DNA from 2 places in the Vibrio sp. 10N genome. Region 1 is predicted to be linked to the other one. Evidence: riboswitches for the same ligand, from Rfam matches in the RefSeq annotation. Region 1 holds a riboswitch; the other holds the start of a gene.
The links. A riboswitch is a leader RNA that binds a small molecule or an ion and turns the genes downstream of it on or off. The one in region 1 is predicted to bind lysine.
Positions count from the first base shown of each region.

Region 1 (3,795 bases):
AGAGAACACATTAACAGCTTTCCAGATATTTTGGCTTTTAGCTTTTTTGAAAAGCTGAAAACCAAAGCAGAATTTGCTTGGCGACCATAGCGTTGTGGACCCACCTGATCCCATGCCGAACTCAGAAGTGAAACGCAATAGCGCCGATGGTAGTGTGGGGCTTCCCCATGTGAGAGTAGGACATCGCCAGGCTTTAAATTAAGGAACCACGTTGTAGAACGTGTTTGCCACTGCGGAGTGGTAGTTCAGTTGGTTAGAATACCGGCCTGTCACGCCGGGGGTCGCGGGTTCGAGTCCCGTCCACTCCGCCACTTATTAGAGAACCCGATGCGAAAGCGTCGGGTTTTTTATTATCTAGAGTTTGGTTGCTTCCTTTTCAAGGAAGTCGAGTCCCGGTTGGATGCAACCCCAGCCACTCCGCCACTTATTAGAGAACCCGATGCGAAAGCGTCGGGTTTTTTATTATCTAGAGTTTGGTTGCTTCCTTTTCAAGGAAGTCGAGTCCCGGTTGGATGCAACCCCAGCCACTCCGCCACTTATTAGAGAACCCGATGCGAAAGCGTCGGGTTTTTTATTATCTAAAATTTGGTAGCTCCCTTTTCAAGGGAGTCGAGTCCCAGTTGATGGCAACCCCCGCCATTCCGCCACTTATACTAAGCCCTAGACTAGGCGTCCCCGTCGAATGACTGGGGCTTTTTTACGTCTATGCTTTTTGAAGTTCTATCATCTGCCATCCCATAGATGCAAAAAAGGCGGTATTTCTACCGCCTTTGTTCAATGCTTATCGCCTACTCAAACAAGTCTTCGTGCAGCGCCTTTACTGCATCCTTCGCTTCACCTTCGTCTAGAAGGAAGCAAAGGTTGTGAGGGCTTGCTCCGTAGCAAATCATACGGATATTGAAGCTGTCTAGTGTATCGAATACTTCCGCTGCTGAACCTTTGGTTTCACTCATCTGGTTACCAATAAGCGCGATAAGGCTAAGCCCTTGTTTGACTTCAACAGTACAAAGTTGCTCTAGCTCTTGCTGTGCTTCAAGTGGGAGCTCTGGTGCGCCTCCACCTGTGTCAGTTTGGTCAAGTGTTAGAGAAACACTGACTTCAGAAGTCGTCACTAGGTCAACAGAGATCTTGTGCTTAGCAAGTACAGTAAATACGTTTGCTAAGAAACCATACGCCTGGAACATTCGAGGGTTACGTAGCGTGACCATAGTTTGGTTGTTACGTAGCGCTAATGCGCGGAACAGAGGTGCGCTCTCTACGGTTTGTCTTACCCAAGTGCCACCTTCTTGTGGTGCTTTAGATGAACCTACAAAAACTGGGATTTGATGACGCAGTGCAGGTAGTAGTGTTGAAGGGTGCAGGATCTTGGCACCGAAGTTAGCCATTTCAGACGCTTCACTAAAGCTGATCTCTGGGATTGGACGAGCATTTGGTGCAATACGTGGATCCGTGGTGTAGATACCTGGTACATCTGTCCAGATTTCAAGACCTGCAGCTTCTACGGCTTCAGCAATCAGTGCTGCGCTGTAATCACTACCGCCACGGCCTAGCGTGGTAGTCTCGCCATCTTCATCAGAGCCAATAAAGCCCTGTGTAACGACAACATGTTGCTTGCAAAGAGGAACCAGCTTCTCGCTAGCCGCTGCTTTGGTCGCTTCGATGTTTGGTTCTGCTTTACCGTAATCACTGTCAGTTTTAAGCGCTTCACGAATATCAAAACGCACTGCATCGACACCACGCTCTTGCATTAAGCGAGTAAGGATGTGCGTGGACATTCGCTCGCCACAGGCCACTAGGTGATCGGTAAGCTTTGGAGTAGCCGCAATGCAAGCTGCTTCTGAAAGTGTTGCTACCTTTTCAATCAAAGCATCAACACGTGCTTCAATAGAGCTGACGTCATTGAGCTTTGACATAATGTCGGTGTGGATATCGCGAAGCTTGCGAATCAGCTCAGCACGACGAGCTTCGTCTTTAACGCCGTTTGCAAGTTCAACCAAGATATTGGTCACGCCTGAACAAGCGCTGCTTACTACCAATTTGGTTTGCGGGTTATTTTCGACGATTTCGGCACAACGGCTCATGGCTTCGAAGTTGGCGACGCTTGTTCCGCCAAATTTAGCTACATTGAATGCGCTCACAGTGTTTCTCCAGGACTTCCAGTTTAAAGTTTAAGGTTGGTAACCCAACATCCGATGTTTGAAGAGAGAAATAGAGCAGAGGAATCTGAATAATTAGAATAGACCTCAGAAGCTCTTCACCAAATCTTGGTGACAGTTAAAGGGATTCAGCCCGTTTAACCGACAAACTAAATCCGACAATTTTAGTTCATCTCGGCACTGCTCCCCATGAGTGAATTGTATTGAAGTTGCGGCTTCACAAATCACTTGCCTGGGCAGTGCTCCTCTTCCGCTGTAGCATCGAGAACGTCAATGAAAACGATTGGCTACAGATAGTGTGTTTATTCAACGTTTTTGCGTGCCAAAAGTCAATGGATGTTTATGCATTTCACATGAAAAACTTGAGTGGTTGGATGTTGCAAAAATGTTGTTTTTTCGCCATTGTAGATGGCATTAACGTCCAACGTGATGTTTTTCCCAACAACTACAATAACCTAATAGGATAACTGCCCATGACCATTTCAAGCTTTGTGCCCCCTCACCGAACTCTAATGGGACCTGGCCCATCTGATATCTATCCGCAAGTATTGCAAGCATTGAGCCGCCCAACAATAGGTCACCTTGACCCACTTTTTATCGGGATGATGGATGAGCTCAAAGCGCTGCTGAAATACGCATTCCAAACAGAAAATGAATTTACAATTGCGGTCTCTGCCCCTGGTAGTGCCGGTATGGAAACTTGCTTTGTAAACCTAGTCGAGCCAGGTGATAAGGTTATCGTGTGCCGCAATGGTGTGTTTGGTGAGCGCATGCGTGAGAACGTGGTTCGCTGTGGCGGCGAGGCGATTGTGGTGGATGATGAGTGGGGTGCACCGGCTTCGGTCACTAAAGTCGAACAGGCGATAGCTGAACATCCTGATGCGAAGATCCTCGCATTTGTGCATGCTGAAACCTCTACCGGAGCGGTGAGTGATGCTAAAGCGCTAGGTGCGCTGGCTAAGCAGCACAACATGCTATCTATTGTGGATGCAGTGACCTCACTAGGTGGTGTTCCGTTATTGGTAGACGAGTGGCAGTTGGATGCCGTTTACTCTGGTAGCCAAAAGTGCCTCTCTTGTGTTCCTGGTTTGTCACCAGTCACCCTGTCTCCAGCAGCCATTGAAGTGATTAAGTCCCGACAAGCACCAGTTCAGAGTTGGTTCTTGGATCAGAGCCTAGTACTAGGTTATTGGAGCGGGGAGGGTAAGCGTAGTTATCACCACACTGCGCCAGTAAACAGCCTTTACGCGCTTCATGAGTCGTTGGTGCTTTTGAAAAACGAAGGGCTAGAGAATGCATGGCAGCGCCATAAAGACATGCATATGTTGCTACGTGAAGGGCTCGAAAACCTAGGTCTGAGTTTTGTTGTTGAAGAGCAAAGTCGTCTACCGCAACTTAATGCCGTCTATCTTCCAGAAGGCGTAGATGATGCCGCAGTAAGAGCGCAGCTGTTAGAAGAGTACAACCTTGAGATTGGTGCTGGCCTTGGTGCGCTCGCTGGAAAAGCATGGCGTATTGGTTTGATGGGCTACGGCGCGAGAAGAGAGAATGTCGCGCTTTGTCTGAAGGCGCTTGAGACGGTGTTGAAGTAGTCTTTACAACATTAGATAACAGACGTCATCCCCTTGAAAAAGGGGAC
Region 1 is NZ_BTPM01000001.1:3,102,912-3,106,706, reverse strand. Features, by position in the region: rRNA gene rrf (5S ribosomal RNA) at 77-192, shown strand; tRNA gene AAA946_RS14445 (tRNA-Asp) at 235-311, shown strand; gene lysC (lysine-sensitive aspartokinase 3) at 789-2,138, opposite strand; lysine riboswitch at 2,240-2,414, opposite strand; gene AAA946_RS14435 (pyridoxal-phosphate-dependent aminotransferase family protein) at 2,630-3,748, shown strand.

Region 2 (3,795 bases), 830 kb from region 1:
TTATATGGGCGGCCCAGAAAAGATTAAGAATACTAATGGTGCGGGTGATGCTGCGTTGTCTGCGTTGCTACATGATATGGCAGCGAATAAATACCATAAAGAAAATGTGCCTAACTCAAGTAAACACCAACATACTTTCTTGACTTATTCGTCGTTCTCACAAGTGTGCAAGTACTCGAACCGAGCAAGCTATGAGGTATTGGTTCAGCATTCACCTCGTCTTTCTAGAGGTTTACCTGAAAGAGAAGATAGCCTTGAAGAGGCTTATTGGGAAAGATAAAAAAAGCGCCAGTTATTGGCGCTTTTTTATAAATGACTAAAGGAGTTTGAATTAGATTTCAAAGTCTTCTAGTGATTTACCTGCATCTAGTGCTGCTTGGATAACTGACGGTGTACGACCTTGGCCAGTCCAAGTTTTTTCTGCGCCTGTACCGTCAACGTACTTGTATTTTGCTGGGCGAGGAGCACGTTTAGTTTTTGCTTTGCCTTTAGACTCACCAGACAGTGCCGCAATAAGATCTTCAACGTCAATGCCGTCTTGAGCGATCATTTGTGCATATTCACTTAGCTTAGCTTCACGTGCTTGTTTTGCTGCACGTTCTTCTGCTTCAGCTTCTTGTCTTTCACCCACAACGGTAGTTAGCTTTTCTAGTGCTTCTTCCAATTGCTCAAGAGTAAGTTCACGAGCAAATGCACGCAGGCTACGAATATTAAGTAGAGTTTTAGTTAATTCAGACATGACATTCCCATGAGTTATTTATTTGGTTTCGATTAATAATAAACATCAAATTTAAAATTGACAATATTTTCGTAGTATTCAGACAATAAAAATAGAAATTCTTACAGAAACTTGATAATTGATGCTTAAACATGGGATTCAAAATCTGAAAGCAAGGAGAAGTAACGATAATATTGATTCAATTGTGAATCTTTCTTCATAATTGTCATTCTCCGTCTGGATTTTGTTGCATATTGTACTAGCAGCTTGGTTAATCAAGTTAACCTGCAGTGGAAGAAAGTAAATTGTCAAAGCAATAGATGGCTTATTAATAAGCACATACACATTAAAAGTTTATAAAACTATATGTCTTGCGTCGCATAAATCGTGAGTAGTGTGACTAAGTGCGCTAATTCCATTCTCCGTAGTCGTGTGGCGTTAGGATTTACAATCAACCAAAAAACTTTACAACGATGCAACATCATTCATGTTGCAATTGACGGTTTGATAAGTACAATGGCTCGCACCTAATGCAAGAGAAAGCACATTCTTTCATCATAGTCAGTCTGACTAGTGAATGATTTCTCTTGATGTAGAGGCGCGATAGTGATCAGTAACCATCGTTGGGGTGATACCAATGAACGATGATGAAAGGCGCTATCGCCGAAGTGAGAAAAGACCATCAATCTTGCTCGCTGGGGTTGTCTTCGAAAGGAACAACACTGCCATAGTCTATTATATTGTTAAACTATGGAGCGCTACTGTAGGGTTGGGTGAAGTGTTCACTTCCCTTTCGCTTAGTTCAACGTTTGCGTCTGGACTTCTCGTCTCTATGACGCATGTCTGCAGTAGATCTCTGACCATAATAAAAACTGGTTTTTGAAGATCATGAATTTAATCGATTTTGCTACATCACCATTGTCACTGCTACCGCCGATCGTAGCATTGAGTTTGGCTATTATTACCCGTCGCGTTTTACTATCGTTGGGTGTGGGTATCGTTTTGGGTGCCTTCTTACTTAATGACTATTCTGCAGTAAACGCTGCAGGCTACGTGTTCGACACCGTTTCGGGTGTGGTTATTGAAGATGGCGGCCTAAATACTTGGAACATGAGTATTGTTGGCTTCTTGTTGCTATTGGGGATGATGACTGCGTTGCTGACGCTGTCTGGCGGCACGAAAGCGTTTGCTGAATGGGCACAGGCTCGTGTGAAAAGTAAACGTGGTTCCAAACTACTGGCTGCTTTCCTTGGCGTATTTATTTTCGTTGACGACTACTTTAACAGCCTTGCTGTAGGTGCGATCTCTCGTCCTGTTACTGACCGTTTCTATGTATCGCGCGCTAAGCTAGCCTATATTCTTGACTCGACTGCCGCGCCAATGTGTGTGCTTATGCCAGCATCTAGCTGGGGTGCATACATCATGACTATCGTTAGCGGTATTTTGGTTGCTCACGGTATTACAGAATACTCCGCAATTGGTGCTTACGTTCGCCTAATTCCAATGAACTTCTATGCTGTGTTTGCGCTCTTGATGGTATTTGCCGTTGCCTGGTTCCAACTTGATGTGGGTCCAATGCGCAAGCATGAACTGAATGCGAAACAAGGTCTAGGTTTTGATAAAGATAAAGAGAACGACGCAAAAGAAGCGCATGAACTGAATGAAGAGCTGGATATTAAAGAAAGCGAGTTTGGTTCTGTTTCTGATCTAGTACTGCCTATCTTAGTTCTAATTGGCGCAATGATTGCTGCGATGATCTACACCGGCGGTCAAGCTCTGGCGGCGGATGAGATTGCGTTTAACCTACTTGGCGCATTTGAAAATACAGATGTCGGCACTTCGCTTATTTATGGCGGCTCTGCAGGTCTTCTAACAGCGGTATTTACTGTTTTGAAACAGAAGCTGTCTGTTGCTGATATCGCAACGACGATGTGGATTGGTGCAAAATCGATGTTTGGTGCCATTCTTATTCTATTCTTCGCTTGGTCTATCGGCTCGGTTATCGGTGACATGAAGACGGGCGCGTACCTTTCTTCAACGGTTCAAGGCAACATCAATGTACATTGGCTGCCAGTCATTCTGTTCTTATTGTCTGGCCTAATGGCGTTCTCTACAGGTACATCTTGGGGTACGTTTGGCATCATGCTCCCAATCGCAGGTGATATGGCGGGTGCAACAGATATTGCCATGATGCTACCTATGCTAGGTGCGGTGCTTGCAGGTTCTGTGTTCGGTGACCACTGCTCGCCAATCTCTGACACGACGATCTTGTCGTCTACAGGCGCACGTTGTAACCACATTGACCACGTCTCTACGCAGCTTCCGTATGCTCTATCAGTGGCGTTGGTTTCTTGTGTTGGCTTTATTACTCTAGGTATGACTACCTCAGTGGCGATTTCTTTTGCAGCGGCATCAGTGACCTTTATTGGGGTATGTTTCGTGCTATCCGCTTTGTCGAAAGCGAAAATGGCGAAAGAAGCAAACGTATAATCACAGTAAAGTTATCTTTGAGGAGCTCATTAACAGGGCTCCTTTTTTTTATTTGTGGCTTTGCGACTCGGTATTAAATGCAGTCAATTCCATACTAATTGGCGAGTACGAAAAAAAAAACTCACGATCTGCTAAATAGGGGTTGAAAATCCGCATGAGCTTAGTTAGTGTGAGGGTACAGATACAAAGGAACCCAGTAATAAGTATGCAAAACTTTGATATGAAAATTCATCATCATTACCATCACCCAGCTTAGTCTTTCGGGAGATGTCTGCATACCCGAGAGCTAGGTAAAACTCTCGGAGGTTCGATTTAAGATTTAAAGAATGAAACCCTCGGGAGACCAAAACTCCCGAGGGTTTTTTCGTTTTATAAGTTTAAAATCAATAATTTGCACAGGGATACAGCAATGCAAACACAACGCCTAAGAATTGCGATTCAAAAAAAGGGTCGCCTAAGTAAAGAGAGCCAAGACCTACTGAAAAAGTGTGGTGTGAAGTTCAATGTAATGGGTGAGCGTCTTGTTGTGCACTCACTAAATATGCCAATCGATCTGCTACTAGTTCGAGATGATGACATCCCTGGCC
Region 2 is NZ_BTPM01000001.1:2,268,512-2,272,306, reverse strand. Features, by position in the region: gene AAA946_RS10520 (inosine/guanosine kinase) at 1-280, shown strand, start outside; gene AAA946_RS10515 (H-NS family histone-like protein) at 332-739, opposite strand; lysine riboswitch at 1,304-1,487, shown strand; gene AAA946_RS10510 (Na+/H+ antiporter NhaC family protein) at 1,607-3,208, shown strand; His leader region at 3,440-3,576, shown strand; gene hisG (ATP phosphoribosyltransferase) at 3,618-3,795, shown strand, end outside.
Region 2: another riboswitch for lysine. It lies ahead of AAA946_RS10510 (Na+/H+ antiporter NhaC family protein); the one in region 1 lies ahead of lysC (lysine-sensitive aspartokinase 3).